One region of the Streptomyces sp. NPDC090499 genome, then DNA from elsewhere that is predicted to be linked to it. Evidence: riboswitches for the same ligand, from Rfam matches in the RefSeq annotation. Region 1 holds a riboswitch; each other region holds the start of a gene.
What was found. Region 1 has a riboswitch for cyclic di-AMP ahead of ACIQVL_RS19735 (C40 family peptidase). Riboswitches for the same ligand answer to the same signal wherever they lie in the genome.
Positions count from the first base shown of each region.

Region 1 (5,232 bases):
GGTGATGTCATCGCGCTGCCCCCCCCGGCGAGTACCGTCCGATAGAGGCCCATGCACTGACGGGGCCGGTCGAGATCGTAGGTGCGCAGTCCCGACCAGACGATGTGAAGCGGCAGCTCGACCTGACCGTGCTCCGGCCCTGTGAGGTCTTCCAGGGAGGCGGGAAGCCGCCTCGCGTACCGCTCGTGCAGCACCTCGGCGGCAGAGGGAGTGGCATCAGAAGATGACTGCTGGACCATGGCCCCCAGTATTACCGTGTGCGCCGGGCGAATGGCACGGCGGACGCGGCCCGGATGCGGCAACACCGAGCGCCTGTACTCCGCACTCGACTATCTCCCACCCGAGGAGTTCGAGACGGCTTACTACCGCTCTTTGACCACTCCGAACGCCGCCCGAGACACACAAGATCGGCCGCTACGAAACTCGGGGCAGCTCAACAGACCGTGAGAAACGATCACCCCGAGAGGGCGTGATACAGCATCTGACCTGGGCGTTTTCCCTGCTTGACAATACCGGGTGTGGGTATTGCCACACAGTGGGTGGCTGGTGATCCCGCTAGGGTCTGTCCACTGCCTACAAATTCACCGGAGGGGCCATGGCGTTCGGCTGGATCGACGAGCAGGCGGAGCAGCGCCGCCGCGCCGGACTCGTACGGACCCTGCGCCCCCGCCCCGCCGACTCGCCCCTGCTGGACCTGGCGAGCAACGACTACCTGGGCCTCGCCCACCACCCGGAGGTCGCCGAGGGCGCGGCCGGGGCGGCCCGGACCTGGGGCGGCGGCTCCACCGGCTCCCGGCTGGTGACCGGCACGACGGAACTCCACACCGAGCTGGAGCGGGAGCTGGCCGATTTCTGCGGGTTCGAGGCCGCCCTGGTCTTCTCCTCCGGTTACGCGGCCAACCTCGCCGCCGTCACCACGCTCGGCCCGCACGGTTCCCTGATCGTCTCCGACGCCCTCAACCACGCCTCCCTGATCGACGGTTGCCGGCTGGCCCGGGGCGCCACCCAGGTCGTCGGACACGCCGACCCGGACGCCGTGCGCAAGGCCCTCGGGACGCACGAGGGGCCCGCCGTGGCCGTCTCCGACACGGTGTTCTCGGTCGACGGGGACGCGGCACCGCTGGCCGCGCTGGCCGAGGCGTGCCGGGAGCACGGCGCCGGGCTGCTCGTCGACGACGCCCACGGGCTCGGGGTGCTCGGGGACGGCGGGCGGGGCGCGCCGTACGCGGCCGGGCTCTCCGGGGCCGACGACGTCGTGGTCACGGCGACCCTGTCGAAATCGCTGGGCAGCCAGGGCGGGGTGGTGCTGGGCCCGGCCCGGGTGATCGACCACCTGGTGAACGCGGCCCGGACCTTCATCTTCGACACCGGCCTGGCCCCCGCCGCGGCGGGCGCGGCGCTGGCGGCGCTGCGGCTGCTGCGCCGCGAGCCCGCGCGTGCGGAGCGGGCCCGCGAGGTGGCCGCGGAACTGCACGCACGGCTGACCGCCGCGGGTCTGGAAGCGGTACGTCCGGACGCCGCGGTGGTCTCCGTGCGAGCCCCGTCCCCGGAGCAGGCCGTGCGGTGGGCGGCCGACTGCCGTACGGCAGGCCTGGCCGTGGGCTGTTTCCGTCCGCCGTCGGTGCCGGACGGCATCTCGCGGCTCAGGCTGACCGCCCGTGCGGACCTCTCCGGGGCCGAGATCGAACGCGCTGTACGTGTGATCGGCAAGACACGACCATGAGTCGGCGTGACACGGCCGGGCCTGGCTCGCGAGCGGATACGGAGTCGGGAACGGATGGGTGCGAGTCTGATCGATTTCGTTCGTGTCTGATCAGACTCTTCGGGGGCTGATCAGCCGGCGAGTGCCGCCGTGAAACCCGCCCAGCTCTCGGGGGAGAAGAGCAGTGCGGGTCCGGCCGGAGCCTTGGAGTCGCGCACGGCGAGCAGTCCGGCCGACGGGCCGGAGCGCGGCCGTGCCGTCTCCACGCAGTTGTTCGCTCCGGTGCTGTAGCTGCTGCGCAGCCACCGCAGTCCGTGCAGATCAGCACTTGAAGGTACGTTCCGAGGCAGTGCAGTCATGGTGCCTCCTTACGCGCCGTCAGCTATTGCGGCGATGTAATCCAACGAGTCCTCGGGCGAAAGGGCGTGGATCCGGAGCGTGTCGAAGGCCTCCGTGTAGGCCTGCAGGTCTTCTTTCCGCTCCAGGTAGAGGCTACTCGTCAACTGGTCGATAACAACCACGTCCAGATCAGAAGTGCTCGGAAATGAGAAGATTACGAAAGGTCCGGTGATGCCGATATGCGCTCCGGCCGCGAACGGCAGCACCTGGAGCCGTACCTGCGGCAGCCGGGCCGCCTCCATCAGCCGCTCCAGCTGCCGTGCCATCACACCGGGACCGCCCACCTCCCGGCGCAGCACCGCCTCGTCCAGGACCGCGCTCAGCTCCAGCGGCGGATCGTTGCGCAGCACGTCCTGCCTGGCCAGGCGTACCTCCACCAGGGTGTCCAGGGAGTCGTCGGCGTGCCCGTCCATGGCCGCCCGGGTCACCGCGCGTGCGTACTCGGGGGTCTGCAGCAGCCCCGGTACGACCAGGGTCTCCAGCGTGCGCATCGCGCGGGCCTGTGACTCCAGGCTGATGAAGTCCCGGTAGGCGGGCGGCAGGACCCCACGATAGGCGTGCCACCAGTGATGCCGGCCCGCCGTGTCCTCCGACCCCGCCAACACCAGCAGCAACTCGCGCAGTTGCCCCTCGACCACGCCGTAGGCGTCCAGAAGTAACCGCACATCGGCCGGTTTCACACCGCTGGCGCCGGTCTCGATCCGGCTCACTTTCGACTGATGCCAGCCCACCAGACGGGCGGCCTCACCGCTCGTGAGGCCGGCGCCGGTGCGCAGTGTGCGCAGTTCGGCGCCCAGTTTCCGGCGGCGTACCGCGGGACCGTTCTGCATGGGCTACTCCTTACTCCTTCCGAGCCGCCCAAATACGGTCTGAGGTCGCAGAGTTCACCGCTTCGAGCGACAGATATATGCATATCTTGGTGGATCGCTCCCCGTGACCGGCCCGGTAATGGCAGTCTGGCGAAGAAGCACCAGTCCGGGACCGTACTCGAACCATCCGCTCCGTGTCGGACTCCGGTCCCGAGGAAAGGGACGACGTCGCCATGGCAGACCACCTGGAAGCATCCGTCACTCTGCCGAGCGATCCCGCCTCGGTCTCCGCCGCCCGCTCCTACGTGCTGGACACCCTCGCGGAGTGGGGGCTGCCACGGGAGACGGAGACCGCGGACACCGTCCGCCTCATCGTCTCCGAACTCGCCACCAACGCCGTGCAGCACACCTTCGGGCAGTCACCCACCTTCACGGTGGACCTCGTGCTCGACCGGGACGAGCAGCTGTGCATCGGCGTCACGGACAGTCATCCGCGCTTCCCGAAGAGACTCCCCGCCGCGGTCCAGCAGGACAACGGACGCGGCATGGTCATCATCCGCTGGCTGACCGCCGAGTGCGGCGGCAAGCTCCGGGTGCGCCCCACCCGGGAGGGCGGCAAGACCGTCTCCATCGAACTGCCCTGGACGGTCCCGGCGGGCACCGTCACGGCGGCCGGCCAGCAGGAGCCGTAGCCCCGAGCCCCTGCCGGCCGGCCGTCGTGGGAACGGGTCAGCTGACCCGGCCGTACCAGACGCTGCGCGTCCAGATCTTCTGGAGCCTGACCACGTCCCCGGTCTTCGGGGCGTGCCAGATCTTTCCCTTCCCGGCATAGATGCCGACGTGGTACACGCTGGACCCCGAGTGGAAGAAGACCAGGTCCCCGGCCTTGCGGTTGCCGGCCGAGATGTGACGGGTCTTGTTGTACTGCTGGGCAGCCGTACGAGGCAGCTTCTTGCCCGCCTTCTTGAACGAGTACAGCGTCAGCCCGGAGCAGTCGAACCTGTTCGGTCCGGTGGCGCCCCACCTGTAGGGCGAGCCCTTCTTCGAGGCGGCGACCTGAAGTGCCTTCGTCGCCATCGTGGCGGCCGAGGCGTCGGAGGCGACACCCGGTATCACGATCGAGCCGCCCACGGCGGCGATGGTCAGCGCCGAGGCCGTACCGGCCCGGGCCATCAGCGACGGAACACGATTGAGCGCAGTCATGCGCAACCCTTCGTCAGCCGCCTGTGAAGGATGACCTGTCGGATTCGGGCTGGCGAAGTTGCCCGGCCGTGTCACCACGGCTTCACCCCAAGGGCTGCTCGGCCCGGTCATGGCGTGACCGTGCCGGCGACCCGTCGTGCTTGGGTCCTCCACTCCTGCCGATGCACTTCTGTCGACGGGTCAATCCGGGCGGCGGCAGGACTCGGCGTCCGCCCGGACCGCCCCGCCGCTGTGGCGGGGGCTTGTCGTCAGACAGGGATCTTCACTCACGCGTGTCCGAAAATCCCAACGGAATCGGGGATTTGTGGGGTTACTCACCACCCACCCGTTCGGGTGGACAGCCTTCTGTTCGATTCTCCGTCAACTGCCCTGCGTAGCCCCGGACCTGCGCGGAAGCCGCCCGCGGGCACCCCCGCGCAGGCAACCTGAGCGGCTTCCGCGGTCGGGTAAAACCACGCCACGCTCCGCCGAACGGCGGTAACCCCTTTGGGTCGTTTCGGCTCCGGCCCGCCCGCGCCGTCGACGGGCCGGACCGGAGTCCGGCGGGTGTCAACCTACGCAGTCGGGCGGGAGCGCGACGCGAGCGGTCCGGCGCTCGCCGTCGAGCACCCGCAACGCACGTGCCAGCGTGTCCCCGTGAAGCTCCGTCTCGCCCCGCAGATGCATCAGGGCGAGCGCGTCACGCAGCTCGGACGCCGCGCGCACCAGCGCCTGCGCGGCGCGCAGCCCGCGGTAGGTGTCCTCGTTCCGCGCCGGATTGATCCGGCCCAGCAGATCCACCACGTCCAGATAACGGTCGATCAGCTCGCCCTCGGCGCGGGTCAGCGCCGGCAGCGGCGGAAGCTCCGGTGGCAGCATCGGCCGCTCACCCCGCGTCCGGCAGGCCGGGCAGGGACCGGCGGGTGGGCACCACCCGGTCCACCAGCCCGTACGCCAGCGCCTGCGGCGCGTCCAGGACCAGGTCCCGCTCCAGGTCCTGGTGCACCTGTTCGGCGGTACGCCCGGTGTGCCGGACGAGCATCTCCTCGATCATCGCCCGGACCCGGTCCAACTCCGCCGCCTGGATGGCCAGATCACTCGGCTGGCCCTGTACCGGTTCCGGCAGCGACGGCTGCTGGA
Region 1 is NZ_JBIVXP010000005.1:95,712-100,943, forward strand. It holds partial or broken gene ACIQVL_RS19710 (hypothetical protein) at 1-239, opposite strand, end outside; gene ACIQVL_RS19715 (8-amino-7-oxononanoate synthase) at 596-1,723, shown strand; gene ACIQVL_RS19720 (DUF397 domain-containing protein) at 1,834-2,061, opposite strand; gene ACIQVL_RS19725 (helix-turn-helix domain-containing protein) at 2,071-2,931, opposite strand; gene ACIQVL_RS19730 (ATP-binding protein) at 3,144-3,602, shown strand; gene ACIQVL_RS19735 (C40 family peptidase) at 3,640-4,113, opposite strand; cyclic di-AMP (ydaO/yuaA leader) riboswitch at 4,117-4,301, opposite strand; gene ACIQVL_RS19740 (hypothetical protein) at 4,663-4,971, opposite strand; gene ACIQVL_RS19745 (ATP-dependent Clp protease proteolytic subunit) at 4,979-5,232, opposite strand, start outside.

Region 2 (11,247 bases), on a different contig from region 1:
GAAGTGGACGTGCCGGTACGGAGGTTCGGGATTCCGGAGCAGTTCCTGGCGCATGCCAAGCGGGGGGAGGTGCTGGCCGACATCGGGCTGACGCCGGTGGAGATCGCGGGGCGGATCGGGGCAAGTCTCGCGGGGCGGGGTGCCGCGGGGGGCCGTTCGGCGGGTGCGGCGCCGTCCGGGCTGGTCGCGCAGTTCCTCCCCCAGCCTTCGGCTGGGGGTACCCCCAGCGCCCCTACGGGGCGCTGACCGTGAGGGCGCTTACAAGGAGAAGGAATGACGACGGAGTTCGACCTCGGTGCCTTGCTCGCCGAGCGTGGCGGTGAGCGGTACGAGCTGCATGCGAAGTACCTGAACCACCAGCTCCCGCGCATGCTGCACACCATCGGGTTCGACAAGGTCTACGAGCGGGCCGAGGGCGCGCACTTCTGGGACGCGGACGGCAACGACTACCTGGACATGCTCGCCGGGTTCGGGGTGATGGGGCTGGGCCGCCACCACCCCGTCGTCCGCAAGGCCCTGCACGACGTGCTGGACGCCCAGCTGGCCGACCTCACCCGCTTCGACTGCCAGCCGCTGCCCGGACTGCTCGCCGAGCGGCTCCTCGCGCACAGCCCGCACCTGGACCGGGTCTTCTTCGGCAACAGCGGCACCGAGGCGGTGGAGACGGCCCTGAAGTTCGCCCGTTTCGCCACCGGCAGACCCCGCGTCCTCTACTGCGACCACGCCTTCCACGGCCTGACCACCGGCTCGCTGTCGGTCAACGGCGAGGACGGCTTCCGGGACGGCTTCGCCCCGCTGCTGCCCGACACCGCCGTCCCCCTCGGCGATCTCGACGCGCTCGCCCGGGAGCTGAAGAAGGGCGACGTGGCCGCCCTGATCGTCGAGCCGATCCAGGGCAAGGGGGTGCACGAGGCGCCGCCCGGCTACCTGCGGGCCGCGCAGGAGCTGCTGCACAAGCACAAGGCGCTGCTCATCGCCGACGAGGTGCAGACCGGCCTCGGCCGCACCGGCGACTTCTACGCCTACCAGCACGAGGAGGGCGTCGAACCGGACCTGGTGTGCGTGGCCAAGGCGCTGTCCGGCGGGTACGTCCCGGTCGGCGCCACCCTCGGCAAGGACTGGATCTTCAAGAAGGTCTACTCCTCCATGGACCGCGTCCTGGTCCACTCGGCCAGCTTCGGCGCCAACGCGCAGGCCATGGCGGCCGGGCTCGCCGTCCTCTCGGTCATGGAGAACGACCAGATCGTCGCCGGTTCCCGGGCCGTGGGGGAGCAGCTCAGGTCCCGGCTCGCCGCCCTCACCGACAAGTACGAGCTGCTCGCCGAGGTACGCGGCCGGGGCCTGATGATCGGCATCGAGTTCGGCCGGCCCAGCTCGCTGAAGCTGCGCAGCCGCTGGACCATGCTGCAGGCCGCCCGCAAGGGCCTGTTCGCCCAGATGGTCGTCGTACCGCTGCTGCAACGGCACCGGATCCTCACCCAGGTCTCCGGCGACCACCTGGAGGTGATCAAGCTCATTCCGCCGCTGGTCGTCGACGAGTCCGACGTGGACCGCTTCGTGGACGCCTTCACCGACGTCATGGACGACGCCCACAGCGGTGGCGGCCTGATGTGGGACTTCGGCAAGACGCTGATCAAGCAGGCGGTGGCCAACCGCTAGCTTTTTGTCTCTGAGGCAAGAAAATTGCCTCGGAGACAAAGCTGCGGCTGAATGGAGGCATGAGCTCCTCCGCGAACGAGCGGGCGGGCGGGCCGGTCGAGGACCTGCCCGTCGTCGCCCCGCAGCTGCGCGCCCTGCGCCGCCGCGCCGGCCTCACCCTGGAGGCCGCCGCCCGCGACGCCGGGCTGTCGCCCGCGCACCTGTCCCGGCTGGAGACCGGGCAGCGGCAGCCCTCGCTGCCGATGCTGCTCGCGCTCGCGCGTGTCTACGGTACGACGGTATCGGATCTGCTGGGGGAGACCGTCGCCGACCGGGACGCGATCGTGCGGGCCGGCGACATGGAACCGACCCATGCCGGCGGCTGGACGTACTGGCAGGCCGGTGCGTCCGGCCGGGGGATGCAGGCGCTGCGCGTCCGGGTGCCGTACGGCTCCCAGGGCGACATCGTGCGCGTGCATCCCGGCGAGGAGTGGCTGTACGTCCTGCGCGGCCGGCTCCGGCTGCGTCTCGGTGACACGATCCATGTGCTCGCGCCCGGCGACAGCGCGCACTTCGACTCGCTGACCCCGCACCGGCTCGCCGCCGAGGACCACGACGGGGTCGAGCTCCTGTTCGTCCACACCCTGCTGCAGAGCCCCACGGCCACCCTGTGCCTGGGCCCCAGCACTGGCATCACTGGAGAGCTGCCGTGAGCAACATCGAGGAGAAGTTCCCCCGGTCCCTGTGGATCCGGCTGGTCATCTATCTCGCCGTCGGGCACGTCCTGGCAGGCTTCCTCTTTCTGCTGTTCTCCCTCGGTGGCAAGGGCTGAGCCGCGGCCTTCCGCCCGGCCTCAGTCGAGCAGGCGCTCGCGCAGCCGCTCCCGGGTCTCCGGGGCCAGCTTCAGGCCCTGCTCCAGGTAGGTGTCGACGTCGCCCCAGGTCTCGTGGATGCTCTCGAAGGCCGCCGCGAGGTACTCCGCGCGGGCGTCGAAGAGCGGGCTGAGCAGCTCCATCACCTCGGGGCTGTACACGCTCTCCCCGCTGCCGCTGCGCCGCACCTTGTAGCGGCGGTGCTTGGCGTTGGACTCCAGGTAGTCCACGAGGATCGCGTCCCGCTCCACACCCACCGCGAGCAGCGTCACGGCTATGGAGATGCCCGCCCGGTCCTTGCCGGCCGCGCAGTGCATCAGCGCCGGGACGCTGTCCTCGGCGAGCGCGTGCAGCACGCGCGAGTGCTCGTCGGTGCGGTCCTTGACGATCGAGCGGTACGAGGTGACCATCCGGGCCGCGGCCTTGCCGTCGCCCAGGAGTGCGCGCAGCTGGTCGATCTCGCCCTCACGGACCATCTTCCAGAAGTCGGCGCCGTGCGCCGGGTCGGTCAGCGGCAGGTTCAGGTTCCGTACGCCGGGCAGCTCGACGTCCGGGCCCTCCAGCTTCTGGTCGGCCGCGTTGCGGAAGTCGAAGATCGTGTGCAGACCGAGCGAGCCGAGGAACTCCGCGTCCTCTTCCGTCGCGTGCGCCAGATGGCCGCTGCGGAACAGCACGCCCGGCCGCACCCGGCGCCCGTCCACGGTCGGCAGGCCGCCCACGTCACGGAAGTTGCGCACACCGGCCAGCTCGGGCTCGGTCGACGGGACCTGCTGCGTCACGGGGGGCTCCTCCCGGTCGGACCCGTCGGCGCTGCTCGTCGACGGGCACTGGACCGACCATACGACATCGGTTTCCACAGGCAATGAGTTGTCCACAGGCAGCGCCTCCGCGGCCAGTGGCCCTTGCCTCCGGGGCCCGTGGCCCCGGATGATGTTGGTGCTTGAGTGGATCTGTTGGCACCTGTGTGAGGTTTCTCGATGGTGGACATCGCCGAAAACGGTCGTACCTGGCTGCTGTCGGGCCCCGGCAGCAGCTATGCGCTGCATCTGACGGAGACCGACGAACTGCTCCACCTGCACTGGGGGCCCAGGATCCGGCTCGCCGACGCCGAGGAGCTCAGCACCCGGGCACTGCCCGACTACTGGGCCTTCGAGTCCCCGCTGGACGGCCGCGAGGAGTACCCCGTCGAGGGCGGCCCCCGCTTCGTCCGCCCCGCGCTGTCCGTGCGGACCGAGGAGCGCCGGGGCACCGAGTGGACCTTCGGGTCGTACGAGGTCGTCGAGGACGACGAGCTCCGGCTGCGCTTCACGGACGACGGCATCGTCATCACGCTGCACTACCGGATGCGCGGCGATGTCGTCGAGCGCTGGGTGACCGTCGACAACGAGGCGCACGCGCGCGTGGAGCTGCTGCGCGCCGACCCCGCCGCCTGGACGCTCCCCGACCGCGAGGGCTGGCGGCTCTCCCAGCTGCACGGCCGCTGGGCCGCCGAGTCCCGGCTCACCAGCGCCCCGCTCACCTACGGCGAGAAGGTCATCGGCAGCCGCCGCGGCCATACCAGCCACCAGCACCTGCCCTGGGTCGCCCTCGACACCGACGCCACCGAGGAGCGCGGCGAGGTCTGGGGCTGCGCCCTCGGCTGGTCCGGCTCCTGGCGCATCGCGGTCGCCCAACTTCCCGACGCGCGCGTGCAGATCACCGGCGGCGCCGGCTACGACGACTCGGGCCTGCTGATGCTGGCCGAGGGCGAGTCGTACACCAGCCCGGTCTTCGCGGGCCTGTGGACCGACGGCGGCTTCGGCGGGGCGAGCCGCGCCTGGCACGCCTACCAGCGGGCGTACATCATCCCGGACGCCGACCAGGACCGGCCGGTGCTTTTCAACTCCTGGGAGGCCACCACCTTCGACATCTCCGAGGAGCAGCAGGCCACCCTCGCCCGCCGGGCCGCCGCGATCGGCGTCGAGCTGTTCGTGGTGGACGACGGCTGGTTCGGCGCCCGCACCAGTGACCGCGCCGGCCTCGGCGACTGGACGCCCAACCCCGACCGCTTCCCCAAGGGCCTCAAGCCCCTCGCCGACTACGTGCACGCCCTCGGCATGGAGTTCGGCATCTGGGTCGAGCCCGAGATGGTCAACCCGGACAGCGACCTGTACCGCGCCCACCCCGACTGGGTGCAGTACCAGGAGGGACGGAAGCGGACCGAACTCCGCAACCAGCTTGTCCTCAACCTCGCCCGCGAGGACGTCCGGGAATACCTCTGGGAGCAGCTCGACACCCTGCTGTCCAGCGCCCCGATCGACTACGTCAAGTGGGACTTCAACCGCTGCTTCACGGACGCGGGCTGGCCCGGCGAGCCCTACCCGCAGCGCCTGTGGGTCGACCACGTGCGCGGGCTGTACGCGCTGCTCGACCGGATCCGCGCGGCCCACCCGAACGTCGCCATCGAGTCCTGCTCCGGCGGTGGCGGGCGGATCGACCTCGGGATCATGAGCCGTACCGACGAGGTGTGGACCTCCGACAACACCGACCCGCTGGACCGCCTCGCCATCCAGCACGGCTTCAGCCAGATCCACCCTGCCCGGGTGATGTCCGCCTGGGTCACCGACAGCCCGAACCACCAGCTCAACGGCCGGGTCAGCTCGCTGCGTTTCCGGTTCGTCAGCTCCATGGCCGGGGCGCTCGGGGTCGGCGGCGACCTCTCGAACTGGACCGAGGAAGAGCTCGCCGAGGCCGGCCGTTGGGTGGAGCTCTACAAGGAGATCAGGCCCCTGGTGCAGCGCGGCGACCAGTTCCGGCTGCGGCCGCCGGCCGGCGGGCTCAGCGCGGTGCAGTACACGCTCGGCGACGAGACCGTCGTCCTGGCCTGGCTGCAGGCGCAGAGCTACGGCGAGCCGGCGCCGGCGCTGCGGCTGCAGGGGCTTGACCCGACCGCGTCGTACGAATGCCGTGAAACGGGCGAAGTGCACCGGGGTGCGGTGCTGTTGCACCACGGGCTGCGCACCGGGCTGAAGGGCGACCTGGATGCGGCGGTCTTCCGACTCCGCCGGATCTGAGGCATCTGCCCGAATTGGTACTTTCATTACGACTTGCTCCGGAATAAGTGGACGTGGCGTGACGTGCGTGAGGAGCGTCATATTCGTGACCGTCCGTCGCGCGTCATGCTCACGTAATGCCGATATTTCGCAGGCGAATTGGAAATCCGAATGGGCCGGAATTCACGGAGGGTGACCGGAATTCCCGGTAACGGATCAAGTCGGGACCTGACGGCCGGAACCGGGCGCTTGTCCACGTCCGTCTCACTCGCTTACGTTCGCCACACATCCGGGCGGAACGCCGAATCCTGCCGCCGCCCGGAGTCCCCACACACACTCACCCGTGCCCGGCAGGAGCGGGGGACCCGCCAGGTATGACCGCCTGTTCCGGTTCCCGGGACGGCTAGGGGTGTAGCCACGTCTTCCGGTGTGGCCGGGCAGCTCCAGCCCGAACCCGACAGCTCACCTCGCAGGCGCAGGAGAGGAATGCGCCATGCCCGCGAAGGGTAAGCACCGCCGTCCCAAGTCCCAGCGCCTCACTCGTTCGATGGCCGTCGCCGGAACCGGCGGTGCCGCGCTGGCCCTGCCGCTCATGGGGGCCGCCGGCGCCCACGCGGCCACCACGCAGTCCCTTTCCGAAAAGACCACCCAGTCGCTTCCCGTCGTCGAGAAGGCCGCGGTGAAGGAGGCGCCCGCAGGGAATTCCGGCACCGCGCATTCCGCACGGCGGATCTACACGGTGGTCCCCGGTGACTATCTCGCGAAGATCGCCCGTGACCAGAACGTCCGCGGTGGCTGGCACCGGCTCTACGCCGACAACCGGCAGGCGGTCGGCGGCAACCCCTCGCTGATCCACCCCGGCCTCAGGCTCACCCTCGGCGGCCGGCACGCCGCGCCGACGGACTCCGGCTCCCGTCACGAGGCGCAGTCGAACCCGCAGTCGTCCACCTCGTCCTCGGCCCCGTCCTCGTCTGGTTCCTCGGCCTCGTCCGATTCCCTGGGTTCCTCGAGCAGTTCGGTCAATTCGGGCAATTCGGTCGCGACTGCTTTCGGCTTCACCCTCCCGGTCTCCGGTGGCACCATCGGCACCGGCTACCACGTGGCCGGCAGCATGTGGTCCAGCGGCTACCACACTGGCGTCGACTTCGTCGTCCCGACCGGCACCCCGGTCAAGGCCGTCGGTGCCGGCACGGTCGTCACGGCCGGCTGGGGCGGCGCTTACGGCAACCAGGTCGTCATCCGGCTCGCCGACGGCTACTACGCGCAGTACGGCCATCTCTCCGCCCTGTCGGTCTCGGTCGGCCAGACCGTGACTGCGGGCCAGCAGATCGGCCTCTCCGGCGCGACCGGCAACGTGACAGGCCCGCACCTGCACTTCGAGATCCGCACCACCCCCGACTACGGCTCGGACGTGGACCCGGTCGCCTACCTCCGCTCCAAGGGCGTCACCGTCGGCTGACCGCGCGGCCCCGGCCTGCGGTGTTTCCGGGGTCGCCCCACACGCGGCCCCGGAACTCGATCAACACTTCAACGCCGCTGGTCAGGGACTTATTCCAAGATTGGCAAAGTATTTAAGGGTGTCTTATCTCACCGAGCGTCAACCCCTTATTACGGTCGCGTAGGTCACAGCCGAAGGTGAATCATGGCCCGATGTGGGAGACGATTCGAAGAGTGACAATGCATCAGTGATCGGGTCGTACGCAGCGGTGGGGGACAGCTTCACCGAGGGCGTGGGAGACCCCGGCCCCGACGGGGCGTTCGTCGGCTGGGCCGACCGGTTCGCGGTACTGCTGTCCGACCGGCAGCCCGAGGGCGACTTCAGTTACACCAACCTCGCCGTGCGCGGGAAACTGCTCGACCAGATCGTGGCGGACCAGGTGCCGCAGGCCCTGGAACTCGCCCCGGACTTGGTCTCCTTCTGCGCGGGCGGCAACGACATCATCCGCCCCGGCACCGACCCCGACGAGGTGGCCGAGCGGTTCGAGCGGGCCGTGGCCCGGCTGACCGAGGCCGTCGGCACGGTGCTCGTGACCACCGGCTTCGACACCCGGGGCGTGCCCGTCCTCAAGCACCTGCGCGGCAAGATCGCCACGTACAACGGACACGTCCGGGCCATCGCCGACCGCTACGGCTGCCCGGTCCTCGACCTGTGGTCCCTCAAGACCGTGCAGGACCGGCGGGCCTGGGACGGCGACCGCCTGCACCTGTCCCCCGAGGGGCACACGCGCGTGGCGCTGCGCGCCGGTCAGGTGCTCGGCGTCGAGGTGCCGGCCGACCCCGACCAGCCGTGGCCCCCGCTGCCGCCCCGCGGCACCCTGGAGGTCCGCCGCGACGACGTGCACTGGGCCCGCGAGTACCTGGTCCCCTGGATCGGGCGCCGGCTGCGCGGCGAGTCGTCCGGCGACCACGTGACGGCCAAGGGGGCGCTCTCCCCGGACGACATCAAGATGCGGATCGCCTCCGTGGCCTGAGGCGGAACCGGCGGGTAAGGGGCGGCCGCACTGCGGGCCGCCCCTTACTCCTGCTCGGGCAGCCCGAGTTCGCGGGCCAGCGCCTCGTCGGCCCACGCCTGGGCCCTGGCCCGGGGGACGGCGCCGGGGTACGAGGTCAGCTGGACGGCGAGCCCGTCGAGCAGCGCGGTCAGCCGCAGCGCCGCCGCCGTGGGGTCGGGGCACCGGAACTCGCCGGCCGCCACCCCCTCGGCGATGACCTCGGCGATGGCCGCCTTCCACTGCTGGTCCAGCCCCTTGGTGACGTCCCGCAGCGCGGGCTCCCGCAACGCCACCGCCCAGCCCTCGATCCACAGCCGCCAGCCCTTGGCCTGTCCGGTCGGCGCGTACCAGCGCACCGCGGCCCGCAGCCGGCGCAGCGCCGACGTACGGCGGCCCAGCAGCTTGCGCAGATGCGCCAGGTCGTCCTCGGCGGCATAGGTGAAGGCGGCGGCGACCAGCTTCTCCTTCGTCGAGAAGTGGTACAGCACCAGGGCGTTGCTCACCCCGAGGGCCGAGGCCACATCGGCGATCCGGACCGCCGCCACGCCCCGCGCCTCGATCTGCTCGATGGCGGCCCGCAGCAGTTCCTCCCGCCGCTCGGCCACGCTCAACCGCACTCTCGCCACGCGGTCACCCTAATCGGTCGTCCCGCCACCCGCGTTGCCGTCTCAGGCCAGCGGCAGCCGCATGATCGTCAGGTCCAGCCAGCGGCCGAACTTGGTGCCCACCTCCCGGACCGTGCCGACGTGCTCGAAGCCGAACCGGTCGTGCAGCCGGACCGACGCGGCGTTCCCGGCCTCGATGCCGGCGATCATGACGTGGTGGCCGGCCTCGCGCGCCGCGGCGATGAGCGGGCCGAGCAGCGCGGAGCCGATGCCGAGCCCGTGGCTGCCCTCGCGGACGTAGACCGAGTTCTCCACCGTGTGCCGGTAGCCGTCCAGGGCGCGCCACGGGCCGTAGACCGCGAACCCCGCCACCTCGCCCGGCGCGTCGGCCGACTCGGCCACCAGCGCCGAGCCGCGTTCCAGGTGGGCGGCGAACCAGGCCGCGCCCTCGGCGGGGGACTGCGGGGTCTCGGTCCACAGGGCCGTCGAGTGCTCGATCGCATGGTTGCGGATCGCGCGGACGGCCTCCTCGTCACCCGGCCGGGCCGGACGCACGGCCACCAGCCCTCTCTCGTATATTGGATTCATGTCCAACATAGTAGAACCATCGGCCGACCCCTTGGTGCGGCAGATCGCCGCCCGGGTCCGCACCGAGCGGGAGCGCCGCCGCTGGACGCTGGCACAGCTCGCGGACGCCTCCGGTGTCTCCCCGGCGATGATCAGCCGGATCGAGCGCGGCGAGAGCAGCCCTACCGCGGTCGTCCTCGGCAAGCTGTCCGCCGCCTTCCGCATCGGCGTCGCCTCGCTGCTGGCCCCCGCCGAAGGCGCGCACGACGCGCAGGAGTCCGCGGCCGACACCCCGGGTGTACGGCGCGCCGCCGACGCCGCCGAATGGCGCGACCCCGGCACCGGCTACCGGCGCCGCCAGATCACCGGCCCGCGCTTCCCGGCGGAGATCGCCGAGATCCGGCTGCCCGCCGGAGCCCGGGTGCCCTACCCTGCCGCGGCCTTCGCCTTCGTACGGCAGCTCGTCTGGGTCCTCGACGGCCGCCTCACCTTCCACGACGGAGACACGGTCCACGAACTGGACGCCGGCGACACCGTCGAACTCGGCGCACCGGCCGAGCGCGTCTTCGCCAACACCACCGACGCCGAATGCCGCTACGCCGTCGTCCTCACCCGCGACGCGCAGCCGTGACCCCGCCGCTGCCCCGCGGCGGCACGGTCCTGCTGGCCGTCCTGGCCGGGACGGCGATCGCGAACAACTACGCCGTGCAGCCCGCGCTCACGGCGGTCGCCACCGACCTGGACGTGCCGCTCGCCACGATCGGCCTGGTGCCGACCGCCGCGCTCGCCGGCAGCATGACCGGCTTCGCCCTGCTGCTTCCGCTCACCGACCACCTCGCCCCGAACCGCCTGGTCGCCACAGAGCTCACGGCCCTGGCCGCCGCCCTGGCGCTCGCCGCCACCGCACACCATGCGGCCGTCCTGCTGGCCGCCTACCTGCTCGTCGGCGCCGCCGCGAGCGTGGCCGCCCAGGCCGGCAACATCGCCGGCCGTCATGCCCGGCCGGGCCGCGCCGGAACCGGCGTCGCCCTCGTGGCCGCCGGCATGTCGGCCGGCATCCTGCTCAGCCGGCTCGTCGGCGGCGCCCTCACCGACGCCTTCGGCTGGCGCCGGATGCTCCTGGTCTTCGCCGCCCTCGCCCTGCTCGGCGCGCTCGCCGCCGCGACGCTCCTGCCCCGGCACCGGCCGCCCGCCGCCCGCGGCTACCGGGCCACCCTGACCGCCCTCCCGCCGCTGCTCCTGCGCCGGCCGGGACTGCGCCGCACGGTGGCCACCGGAGCGCTCTGGTACTTCGCCTTCAACCTCGTCTGGATCGCCCTCACCCTGGCCCTGGCCCAGCCGCCGCACTCCCTCGGCCCGACCGCCATCGGCCTCTACAGCCTGGCCGGGCTGCTCGGCTTCGCCGCGCTTCCGTACACCGGCCGCCTCACCGACCGGTACGGCCCGCACACGGTGATCGGCGTCTCGATGGCAGCCGCCGCGGCCGGTGCCGCCCTGCTGGCCACGGGCCTGGACGCCCCCTGGCGCACGGCCCTCGGCCTCGCCCTCTTCGACGCCGGCTGCTTCGCCGCCCAGGCCGCCAACCAGAGCCGTGTCATCGCCCTCGACCCCGCCCGCTCCGGCAGCCTCAGCAGCGTCTACCTGGTGGTGTACTTCTCGGTCGGCGCCCTGGGCACGGCCGTCGCCGCGCCCCTGCTCGACGTGCTCGGCTGGCCGGGCACCGGCCTCACGGCCGCGGGCGCGCTGCTGCTCGCCGCGGCACTCGGGCGCCGCTGAGGGCGTGGCCGCGTCAGCGGTACCAGCCGAACCGCTCCGCGATCACCGGCAGCCGGTCGGTCACCAGGGCGTGGGCCGCGGCCCGCGGGGTCGTGCCGTCCGCCGCCGCGCGGTCCAGCATCAGCTCCACCAGGGCCCGCATCGAGCGCCGGATGTGGGCGAACGCCTCGTCGGCGGCGGGGCCGATGTCGCCGAACAGGGTCCACCACCACCAGGCGTTGGTGCCCGAGTTGACCACCACGTCCGGCAGCACCGTCACCCCGCG
Region 2 is NZ_JBIVXP010000021.1:115,921-127,167, forward strand. It holds gene dxs (1-deoxy-D-xylulose-5-phosphate synthase) at 1-246, shown strand, start outside; gene ACIQVL_RS43860 (aspartate aminotransferase family protein) at 274-1,659, shown strand; gene ACIQVL_RS43865 (helix-turn-helix domain-containing protein) at 1,719-2,351, shown strand; gene ACIQVL_RS43870 (DUF6126 family protein) at 2,348-2,470, shown strand; gene ACIQVL_RS43875 (tyrosine-protein phosphatase) at 2,492-3,289, opposite strand; gene ACIQVL_RS43880 (alpha-galactosidase) at 3,488-5,563, shown strand; cyclic di-AMP (ydaO/yuaA leader) riboswitch at 5,871-6,031, shown strand; gene ACIQVL_RS43885 (peptidoglycan DD-metalloendopeptidase family protein) at 6,036-7,001, shown strand; gene ACIQVL_RS43890 (SGNH/GDSL hydrolase family protein) at 7,228-8,013, shown strand; gene ACIQVL_RS43895 (TetR/AcrR family transcriptional regulator) at 8,058-8,660, opposite strand; gene ACIQVL_RS43900 (GNAT family N-acetyltransferase) at 8,703-9,227, opposite strand; gene ACIQVL_RS43905 (helix-turn-helix domain-containing protein) at 9,226-9,837, shown strand; gene ACIQVL_RS43910 (MFS transporter) at 9,834-10,982, shown strand; gene ACIQVL_RS43915 (Glu/Leu/Phe/Val dehydrogenase dimerization domain-containing protein) at 10,996-11,247, opposite strand, start outside.
Region 2: it holds a riboswitch for cyclic di-AMP, as region 1 does, so the genes downstream of both, ACIQVL_RS43885 (peptidoglycan DD-metalloendopeptidase family protein) here and ACIQVL_RS19735 (C40 family peptidase) in region 1, are expected to answer to the same signal.

Region 3 (11,247 bases), on a different contig from region 1:
CCGACTTCCCCAAACCGGTCGGCGGTACCGAGACCAGCCCGTCCTTCGCGCTCGCCGAGGTCGAGTCCTGGCTGCGCGAACAGGGCAAACTCGCCCAGGTCCCGCTGCGCGAGCGGGTCTGGCAGCAACTCGCCGGGCACCCCGGCGGCGCGCTGACGGCGCTGGTGCACGCGGGCTGCGTGCTGCTGCTGATCCACGAGCGCCCCACCGTCTGGCTGCACGCGAGCGCCGGCTCGGACGAGCGGCTGGCCGCGCTGCTGCCGGCCGCGCTGGACGAGGTGCTGACCGCGCGTCTCGGCGGAGCGGGTGAGCGGGCGGTTCACAGCGGCCGGGACGCGGACGCCTCCGAAGCTGTGAACACGCCAGGCGCCGCATGGGGTGTGAACAGGCCAGGCGCCACAGGAGGTGTGAACAGGTCCGGCGGTACGAAAGGTGTGAACACGGCACACCCCGCCGCTGCCTCCGCCGCGTCCGCTGCCACCTCCGCTCCCTCCGCCGCCATCGCCGCCGCCACCCCCGCCGTCCGCACCCCCACCGGCCCCCAGCTGCTCCCCTCCGCCCCCCTCCTGCGCGGCGCGGCCGAGCTGGCCGCCGAGGCCGGGGCCCGGCAGGCCTTCGAGTTCCTGCTGGGGCGGCACCTGGACGCCAACCCGCGCCAGTACACGCTCACCCCGTCCGAACTCGCCGGTCTCATGGCCGACCTGGCCGGCCCCGCCCGCTCCGTGCTGGACCCGGCCTGCGGAACCGGCGCCCTGCTGCGGGCCGTCGGCGTCCGCCCCGACCAGGAGCTGTACGCCCAGGACAGCGCCCCCGACCTCGCCGCGCTCACCGCGCTGCGGCTCGCCCTGCACTCCCGGGCCGGCGTGCACGGCGCCGCCGGCGACACCCTGCGCGCCGACGCCTTCCCGGAGCTGCGCGCGGACGCGGTGCTGTGCCATCCGCCGTTCAACGAGCGCAACTGGGGCCACGACGAGCTGGCGTACGACGCGCGCTGGGAGTACGGCTTCCCCGCGCGCACCGAGTCCGAACTGGCCTGGGTGCAGCACGCCCTGGCCCGGCTCGCCGACGGCGGCACCGCGGTCCTGCTGATGCCGCCGGCCGTCGCGTCCCGCCGTTCCGGACGCCGGATCCGAGCCGACCTGCTGCGCCGGGGCGCGCTGCGGGCGCTCGTCGCACTGCCGGCCGGGGCGGCGGCGCCGCACAGCATCCCCCTGCACCTGTGGGTGCTGCGCCGGCCGGACCGGACGCCGGCCACGCCCGAGGTACTGCTCATGGACACCGGGAGGTTCACCGGGGACGGGCGGGGCGGCCCCGACCTGGCGGCGGTGCGGGACGCCGTCCTGGACGCCTGGCGTGCCTTCGAGCGCGACGGGGAGCCGGTGGAACGGCCGGGGCTGGCCCGTTCGGTGCCGGTCATCGAGCTCCTCGACGACGACGTGGACCTCGCGCCCGCCCGCCACCTGCCCCCGGCCGCCGCGGCCGACGGCGCGGAGGAGCTCACGGCGGTCCGCGAACGGCTCGGCGCGACCCTGCGCCTGACCGTCGACCTCACCCCGCCGCCCGCCGACCAGGCGCCGCCCGCGCGGTGGCCGCTCACCACCGTCGGCGAACTCGCCCGCGGGGGTGCGCTGGTGCTGCGTACCGGAGGCAACGGCGGCCACGCGCGCGTGCCCGTGCTCACCGACCACGACGTCCTCGCCGCGACGGCTCCCTCGGGCACGCTTCCCCAGAGCGACGAGGAGGCCGTGCTGACCGAGCCGGGCGACGTCGTCGTACCGGTCCTCGGCGGCGGCTCGGTGGCGCGCGTGATCGACGACGCGACGGCGGGCGCCGCCCTGGGGCGCAACCTGGTGCTGCTGCGTCCCGACCGCACGGCCCTCGACCCGTGGTTCCTCGCCGGCTTCCTGCGCGGCACCGCCAACAACCGGCAGGCGAGCAGCTACGCCTCCACGGCGACCCGGCTGGACGTGCGTCGGCTGCAGCTGCCCCGGCTGCCCCTGGAGGAACAGCGGCGCTACGGCGCGCGGTTCCGCGCACTCGACGAGTTCGAGCGGGCGCTGCGCCACGCGAGCCGGCTCGGGGAGCACCTCGTGCGCGGGATGTACGACGGCCTCACCGACGGGACCGTCGCACCCGGCTGACCGCCGAACGGGACTCGCCGGGACTCGGCGGGACCCCGCCTGGACCCCGTCCGGACCCCGCCGGGATCGGCCGGCAGTCGGTCCGACAACGGTTCGGTACAACCCGAACCGGTTGTCCGCGCCGGGCCATATGCTCGATCCGACCATCGCACGACCGGTGTCGTCCGCGGGCGGACGGCGCCGGACGGGCACGTACGCCCTTTTCCAGGCACCAGGCACACAGGAGCGACCATGCAAGGCCAGGGCCATGCGCAGCCGGTGCGGCGGCCGCCGCACGACGCGGTACTGGTCCTGCTGCGTGTGGTGTTCGTGGCGCTCGGGGTGTTCAGCGCCGGCTTCCTGGCGTGGGCGATGCTGCTGCGGCTGGCCGTCGTGACCCGCAGGCCGGTCGACGTCGGCGTACTGGTGACGGCGGTGGCGGCCGACGTCCTCAGCATCGTGCTGCTGGGCAGCGAACCCGGTGACGACGTGCACACCACCGGCGGCTACCTGGGGATCACCCTGCTGTTCGGCACGCTCCTGGGCGCCGTCGTCTACTACCTGGCGGCCGACGTACGCCACTTCCAGCGGCAGCGCGAGGCCTACACGGCGCAGCGGTACGCCTACGCGCCGCCCGCCTCGCCGTACACCACGGGGACGATGCCCCCGCACACCCCGGCCCCGCCCGCGCACTCCGTTCCGCCGATGCCCCGGCCGCCGCTCCCGCAGCCACCGATACCCGCGCCGCCCCAGCGCCCGGCGCCCGCCCGGATCGAGCAGGTGCGCGCCGAACTCGACGAGCTCAGTGACTACCTGCGCAAGCACGACGGGCACCGCGAGGGCGACCACGAAGGCGGACGGTGACCGTGGCGGCAGGACGGGTCGTCGCCGGCCGCTACGAGCTGTCCACGCTCATCGGACAGGGCGGCATGGGCCAGGTGTGGACGGCCTACGACCAGCGGCTCGACCGGCGGGTGGCGGTGAAGCTGCTGCGCCCCGACAAGGTGGCGGGCGCGGAGGCGGAGGAGCTGCGCCGGCGGTTCCTGCGGGAGTGCCGGGTCACCGCGCAGGTCGACCACCCCGGCCTGGTCACCGTGCACGACGCGGGCAGCGAGGGCGAGGAGCTCTTCCTCGTCATGCAGTACGTGGACGGCGCCGACCTCTCCGACCACCTGGCCGAGCACGACCCGTACCCGTGGCAGTGGGCGGTGGCGGTGGCCGCGCAGCTGTGCGCCGTGCTGAGCGCCGTGCACGCGGTGCCGATCGTCCACCGCGACCTCAAGCCGCGCAACGTGATGGTGAAGCAGGACGGCACGGTCACCGTCCTCGACCTGGGCGTCGCCTCCGTCATGGACACGGACACCACCCGTCTCACCCACACCGGCTCCCCGATCGGCTCGCCCGCCTACATGGCGCCCGAGCAGGCGATGGGCGGCGCGGTCGGCCCGTACACCGACCTGTACGCGCTCGGCGTGCTGCTGCACGAACTGCTCAGCGGCGAGGTGCCGTTCGCGGGTTCCACGGCGCTCGGCGTGCTGCACCGGCACCTGTACGAGCCGCCGGTGCCGGTACGCCGGACCCGCCCCGAGGTCCCGGAGCCGCTGGAGAGCCTCGTGCTGCGCCTGCTCGCCAAGGACCCGCAGCACCGCCCGGCGTCCGCGCAGGAGGTCTACGAGGATCTGGCGTCGCTCCTGCCGGCGCGCGGCACGCCGTCCGGGTCGCCACTGGACCCCACACGCCCCTTCCTGCGCCCGCACGCCCCCTGGCCGGACCGGGCGCGGACCCCCGCGCCGCAGCCCGCCGCCCCCGTGGCCGCCGTACCGGACAAGCCGGACGTCGCCGCCGCCGTCGACGAGGTCAAGCGACTGCTCGGGGAGGGGCGCATCACCCAGGCCGTCGACATCCTGGGCGCGATCCTGCCCGTCGCCGCCGACCAGCACGGCGAGCGCTCCACGGTCGTACGCACGCTGCGCAAGCAGTACGCGGCCACGCTGATGGACGACGGGCAGTACCGGCGCGCGCTGCCCGAACTGCGCCGGCTCGCCGACGAACGCGCCGCCGAGGCGGGCCAGGCCGACCCGCAGGTGCTGCGCTTCCGCTACGAGACCGCCCAGTGCCTGGAACAGCTCGGCGAACCGGCGGCGGCGCTCGCGGAGTACCGGGCGCTGCTGCCCTACTACGAGAACCAGTACGTGGCCGGCGACCCGCAGCTCGCGCACGAGGTGCGCCGCCGGATCGGGCACCTGCTGCTCGCGCTCGGCGACCGGCCGGCCGCCCACGACACGCTCACCCGGCTGCTGTTCGACGTGGAACGGCTGCACGGGCCCGGCCATCCCCTGGCGGGCGAGGTACGGCGGACGCTGCACTGGCTGGGGCAGATGCGCGGCTAGTTCCCGCGCAGTGCATACTGCACCTGCTTTTCGTACAACCTGTCGCACAGCAGTGGCGCAGGTGGAGACACAGGGGTGGGGTTCCGGCATGTCCAGCCATCGGCAGTCGAAGAAGCGCAGATACATCACCTGGGGCGTCGCGGGCGCCGCCGTGGTGGCCGGGGCCGGGATCGCCGCGCAGACCTCGATGGCGGCCACCGCCTGGCCCGCCCAGAAGACGTTCACCGGCCGCGCGTTCGACACCTGCGCAGCGCCCTCCCTCGCGGCGATGAAGGCCTGGCACGGCGGCCTCTACGGCGCCGCCGCCGTCTACATCGGCGGCAAGAACCGCGGCTGTGCCCAGCCCAACCTCACCGCCTCCTGGGTCAAGTCCGTCTCCGCGGTCGGCTGGAAGCTCATCCCGCTCTACGTCGGCGCCCAGCCGTCCTGCGGATCCGGCGGCTCGGTGAAGATCAGCGCCTCCACCGCCGCCTCCGTCGGCAAGTCCGAGGCGGACGACGCCGTGGCCAAGGCCGCCGCGCTCGGCATGAAGGCGGGCAGCCCGATCTACCTCGACATGGAGGCGTACGACACGATGAACACGTCGTGCTGACGTACGTCCGCGCCTTCGACAAGGAACTGCGCGCGAAGACGTACCGCGCGGGCTACTACGGCTTCACCAGCTCCAGCGCCAAGGCGATCGCGAACGCCACGGACAAGACGGACCTGCCGGGCAACCTCTGGTACGCGCTGTGGGACAAGCAGAACACCACGACCGCGGACTGGCCGTTCGGCTCGACCCAGTACACCGGGCACAGCCGGGCCCACCAGTACATGGTGAACAGCAAGGAGACGCGCGGCGGTTACACGATCACCGTGGACCGCGACGCGTGGGACGCCCCGGTGGCGATCACGGGCTGAGCCGGGTCCGCAGGGGATCCGCACGGGATCAGTACCGCAAACCCTTCCGGAGGGTGGTGCGGCGGTGCCGGAAGTGCGTGTGAATCGTTGGTCGAATGGGTTGGCCAGAGCCTGCCCACTGCCTACCATCGATCACCGCAAGACTTTGTGCACCGTCGCACAATCTCCTCGGGAGGTCCCCCTTGCACCGCCGCCGTCGCACCGCGCTCCTCCTCTCCGCCGCGATCGCCGCCGCGGCCCCCTTCCTGACCGCCTGCGGCAGCGACGCGCACCCGGGCGCGGCGGCCGTCGTGGGCGGCCAGCGGATCACCGTCTCGCAGCTGGAGAACCGCGTGAACGAGGTGCGCCGGGCGCAGCGCGCCGCGGTGCCGGACGAGACGCAGTACCAGCAGGTCCTCGCCTCCACCAGCAGCCTCACCCGGGACACCCTGTACAACATGGTGCTCGACAAGGTGCTGCACCGGGCCGCCCAGGACGCGGGTGTCGACGTCACCCGTGCGGAGGTCGAGCAGATGCGCTCCGGCCTCGAACAGCAGGCCGGCGGTTCCGCGGCGCTGCAGACGGCATGGCTGCAGAAGTACGGCATCGCCCCCAAGCGGCTGGACGACAACCTCCGCTTCCAGGTGGAGGCCAAGAAGCTCGCCGAGGCCCTCGGTACCGACACCTCGCAGCCCGCCTTCTGGAAGGCCCTGGCCGGCGCCTCCAAGGAACTCCACGTCGACCTCAACCCGCGCTACGGCGCCTGGGACGTCCAGAAGAGCAGCCGGGTGGACGCCAAGACGCCGTGGGTACGGGAGGTCACCTCGGCCGGGACGCAGGTGTCGGCGTAGGGCAGGCCCGGGTCTCCGGGGTAGTCGCCTCCGCTGCGGTCATACGATCACTTGATCGCCCCCGCCCTGTGGACAAACCGCGAGGTGGGCGGCGGCGGTGCGTTACGTTCGGAGCGTGAACACCACCAGGCCCGAACCCACCACCCCGGACCCCTCTCCTGCGCCTGTGCCTGCGGTCGCCGACGTCGGCCGGGTCGTCCTGCTCACCACCAGCCACCGGGTCGCCCCCGGCCTGCTGTCCTGGCCCGCCTGGCAGGCGCTGCGGACGGCGGACCGCGTGCTGTGTGCGGACGGCGCGCATCCGCAGCTGCCGTACCTGCGGGAGGCCGGGACCGCCGTGGACGAGGCCGCCCCCACCGCCGAGGAGCTGGTCGACGCCTGCGCCGGCGGCCGGACCGTGGTGGTCGTGGCGACGGGCGAGGGCGAGTCCGCCCTCACCGACGGCCTGGCCCGTCTGGCCGGCTCCGGCCGGGTCCGGATGCCCGAGCTGGAGCTGCTCCCCGCCTCCTACGACCTGCCCGGCGCCCGCCTCCTCGACCTCGTCCAGGTCATGGACCGGATCCGCGCGGAGTGCCCCTGGTCGTCCCGGCAGACCCACCAGGGCCTCGCGAAGTACGGCATCGAGGAGGCCTACGAGCTCGTCGAGGCGATCGAGGAGGGCGACCGCGACGAACTCCGGGAGGAACTGGGCGACGTGCTCCTCCAGGTCGTCTTCCACGCGCGGATCGCGGAGGAGGACCCGGACGCCCCCTTCTCCGTCGACGACGTCGCGGGAGGCATCGTCGCCAAGCTCATCCACCGCCACCCGCACGTCTTCGGCGACGAGACCGCGTCGACGCCGGAGGAGGTCAAGGAGCACTGGCTGCGGACCAAGGCGGTGGAGAAGCGGCGCGAGTCGGTGACGGACGGGATACCCCTCGCGCAGCCGGGCCTCGCACTGGCGGCGAAGCTGGCCTCGCGGGTGCGCACGGCCGGTCTTGACGTGCCGCTGCCGCAGGCGCCGGGCATCGGGTACGAGCTGCTCGCCCTGGCGGCCCGTGCGGAGGCCGACGGCGTCGACCCGGAGGCCGCGCTGCGGGCGGCGGCCCGGTCCTACCGGGACGCGGTGCGCGCGGCGGAGGGAGTGGCGAAGTGACCGCCTCCGCCCCCGACCTGTTCACCTGGGAGTTCGCCGCCGACCCCTACCCCGCCTACGCCTGGCTGCGGGAGCACGAGCCGGTGCAGCGGACCCGGCTGCCCAGCGGGGTGGAGGCCTGGCTGGTCACGCGGTACGGGGATGCCAGGCAGGCACTGGCCGACCCGAGGCTCTCCAAGAACCCGGCGCACCACGACGAGCCCGCGCACGCCAAGGGGAAGACCGGTATCCCCGGGGAGCGCAAGGCCGAGCTGATGACGCATCTGCTGAACATCGACCCGCCGGACCACACCCGGCTGCGGCGGCTGGTGAGCAAGGCGTTCACCCCGCGCCGGGTGGCCGAGTTCGCGCCGCGGGTGCGGGAGCTGACCGACCGGCTCATCGACGGGTTCGCGGAGCGGGGCGAGGCCGACCTCATCCACGAGTTCGCCTTCCCGCTCCCCATCTACGCCATCTGCGACCTGCTCGGCGTCCCGCCCGAGGACCAGGACGACTTCCGGGACTGGGCCGGAATGATGATCCGGCACGGGGGCGGGCCGCGGGGCGGGGTCGCGCGGTCCGTGAAGAAGATGCGGGGGTATCTGGCCGAGCTGATCCACCGGAAGCGGGAGGCGCTGCCCGCCGAGGCCGGTCCCGGCGAGGACCTCATCTCGGGGCTCATCCGGGCCTCGGACCACGGGGAGCACCTCACCGAGAACGAGGCCGCGGCCATGGCGTTCATCCTGCTGTTCGCCGGCTTCGAGACCACCGTCAACCTGATCGGGAACGGCACGTACGCGCTGCTCACCCACCCCGGGCAGCGGGTGCGTCTGCAGGAGTCCCTGGCCGCCGGCGAGCGCGGGCTGCTGGAGACCGGTGTCGAGGAACTGCTCCGCTACGACGGGCCGGTGGAGCTGGCCACCTGGCGGTTCGCCACCGAGCCGGTCGTGCTCGGCGGGCAGCACATCGCGCCCGGCGACCCGGTCCTGGTCGTCCTGGCCGCGGCGGACCGGGACCCGGAGCGGTTCGCGGAGCCGGACACCCTCGACCTCGCCCGGCGGGACAACCAGCACCTCGGTTACGGCCACGGCATCCACTACTGCCTCGGCGCCCCGCTCGCCCGGCTGGAGGGCCAGACCGCGCTCGCCGGCCTCCTCGCCCGTCTTCCCGACCTGCGACTCGCGGTGGACGAGAGCGAGTTGCGGTGGCGCGGCGGGCTCATCATGCGCGGGCTGCGCACGCTCCCGGTGGAGTTCACGCCGACCGGCCGCTGAAGCCTCCACCTGCCCCTACGGGCAAAAGATGACCAGCGTTCAAGTCTGTGATCTTCACGTGATCTGCGCGGCATTAACTTGTGACAAGTGATCGTCTGCCGATACGTTCACCCATCAGCACGGCGCCCTTGCGGGACCCGCCGTGCCGGTCACCGCTGTCGCTCGAAAGGTTTCCGCATGCTCTCCGGGAACGGTCGTCACCGTCGCCCCCGCCAGGCTCCGGCACTCCTCGTCGCGGCCGGGGTGACCGGCTCCGCCATTGCCCTCCCCCTCCTCGGCGCGGTGAACGCCAGCGCGGCCGACGGCTCCACCTGGGACCAGGTGGCCGAGTGCGAGAGCGGCGGCTCCTGGAGCGCCGACAACGGCACTGGCTACTACGGCGGCCTCCAGATGTCCCTGGACGACTGGAGCAAGTACGGGGGCCTGGAGTACGCCAGTACGCCGGACCAGGCGAGCCGTTCGCAGCAGATCGCGGTCGCCGAGAAGATACTCGCCGACCAGGGCACCAAGCCCTGGCGGACGTGCGCGCTGATCGCTGGGCTCTCGTCCGACGACGCCTCGGTGAACGTCGACACGGGACTCGGCGGTTCGGATGATTCGTCCGGTTCCTCCGACTCGTCGGACTCGTCCTCCGGCCTGTCCGACTCGTCCTCCTCCGGTTCCGACTCCTCTTCGGGCACCGCGGACTCCGGGAGCGACTCCGCCACCCCCTCCCCGGGCGCAAGCACCGACAGCGACTCCAAGGCCGACACCTCCGGCAAATCCAGCAAGACGGACAAGTCGGAATCCTCCGGCTCCGATTCCGGCTCCGGCACCTCGAAGGCGAGTGAGAGTCCCGCCACTTCCGGGGCCGATGACTCGGACAATTCATGGCAGACCGGGGGGTCCTGGAGCCTGGTCGACACGGGGGCCGTCAGCGGCGGCGGCAAGCACCGCGGTGGCTCGGCGGACGAAAGCGTGACAAAGGGTCAGAGCGCCACCTCCTCCGGCCGGCACGCCTCCGACGGCGGCGGCACCTATACCGTCCACGACGGCGACACCCTCGCCTCCATCGCCGACTCCCTTGGCCTCGACGGCGGATGGCGCGCGCTCTACGACGCGAACAAGGCCGACATCGGCACCGACCCGAATGCCATCACCCCCGGTCAGACCCTGAAACTCGGCACCGAATAGGACGAAACGCGGCGGGAGTTGACGCCCCGCTTCGAGTTGAATGTCCGTTTTGGTGAAAGTGTGGGATGAGTCTCAGAAGCCCTGATCATCTTTGAAATTCACCTGATGGCCTGTTTACGGTCAAGGCCGCTCGTCACCACGAGCCCCGGCCGTCGCAACGCCGAGTCCTGCCAGCGGCCGCCCGGGAACAGTCGTCGCGTCATGCGCCGTAGGCAGGAGCGGGGGACCCAAGGTAAGTGCCGGGACCGGTAGTTGAGGCTGCCGATCCGGCTCGGGGTGAAGTCGCGCACCGACATGCGGTGTGCGGCCGGGCAACTCAACCGGCCCGAACCCGACAGCTCACCTCGCAGGCGTCGGTGAGGGGATCGATCCATGCTGTTCTCCGGCAAGGGCAAGCATCGCCGTCCGTCCAAGGCCGTCCGCGCCATCGCCGTCGCCGGTGTCACCGGCGTCGCCGTCGCCGCCCCGCTGATGGCGGCCGGCAGCGCCTCCGCCGCCACCGCCTCCGAGTGGGACACGGTCGCCCAGTGCGAGTCCGGCGGCAACTGGGCCATCAACACCGGCAACGGCTACTACGGCGGTCTGCAGTTCTCCGCCTCGACCTGGGCCGCGTACGGCGGTACGCAGTACGCCGCGCAGGCCAACCAGGCCACCAAGGCGCAGCAGATCACGATCGCCGAGAAGGTCCTCGCCGCCCAGGGCAAGGGTGCCTGGCCGGTCTGCGGCACGGGCCTGTCCGGCGCCACCTACACCGGCAGCAGCTCCAGCAGTTCCAGCTCGTCGAGCAGCAGCGCCGGCACGAGCACCCGCTCGACCGACACCCAGGCCGCCTCCCGCTCCGCCGAGCGTCCGGCCGCCAAGAAGACCGTCACCACCCCGACCGGCAAGAAGGTCAAGAAGGGCGACGGCGAGTACAAGGTCGTCAAGGGCGACACCCTCAGCTCGATCGCCGAGAAGCACAAGGTCAAGGGCGGCTGGCAGGCGCTGTTCAAGCTGAACAAGGACATCGTCGAGGACGCCGACTTCATCTACCCGGGCCAGCAGCTGCACCTGAAGTAGGGCACCTGACGCAGCCCGCGGGGCGGCCGCCGAAAGTACTAAGCGGTGCCCAGCTGAACCACAGCTCCCCCACAACCGTGGTCCCCATAGTGGAGACCACGTGAGGGTCACCCCCGTCCCCCACGGACCCCCGCCCCGGTGCGTTTTCCCCCGAACGCACCGGGGCGGGGTTTCTCTTTGCCGCCGCCGCCGCCGCCGCCCCGCCGCCCCGCCGCCCCGCCGCCCCGCCGCCCCGCCGTCCCCTTCTTGGCCCGCTCTTCTTCCGTTCTTCATCGGGACCCCCTTTGTTCCGCACGTGAACAATGAGTACCGTCTGTGTGTCCACGGGCCGGTCGGTCGTGCCGGCCGACGGCCCTTGGACGGTTAGGCTCTAGTCGCAAGGCTGAG
Region 3 is NZ_JBIVXP010000011.1:211,485-222,731, forward strand. It holds gene ACIQVL_RS34275 (N-6 DNA methylase) at 1-2,141, shown strand, start outside; gene ACIQVL_RS34280 (hypothetical protein) at 2,373-2,984, shown strand; gene ACIQVL_RS34285 (protein kinase) at 3,023-4,510, shown strand; partial or broken gene ACIQVL_RS34290 (glycoside hydrolase domain-containing protein) at 4,599-5,410, shown strand; gene ACIQVL_RS34295 (SurA N-terminal domain-containing protein) at 5,593-6,240, shown strand; gene ACIQVL_RS34300 (nucleoside triphosphate pyrophosphohydrolase) at 6,356-7,375, shown strand; gene ACIQVL_RS34305 (cytochrome P450) at 7,372-8,628, shown strand; gene ACIQVL_RS34310 (transglycosylase family protein) at 8,806-9,801, shown strand; cyclic di-AMP (ydaO/yuaA leader) riboswitch at 9,996-10,169, shown strand; gene ACIQVL_RS34315 (transglycosylase family protein) at 10,174-10,860, shown strand.
Region 3: it holds a riboswitch for cyclic di-AMP, as region 1 does, so the genes downstream of both, ACIQVL_RS34315 (transglycosylase family protein) here and ACIQVL_RS19735 (C40 family peptidase) in region 1, are expected to answer to the same signal.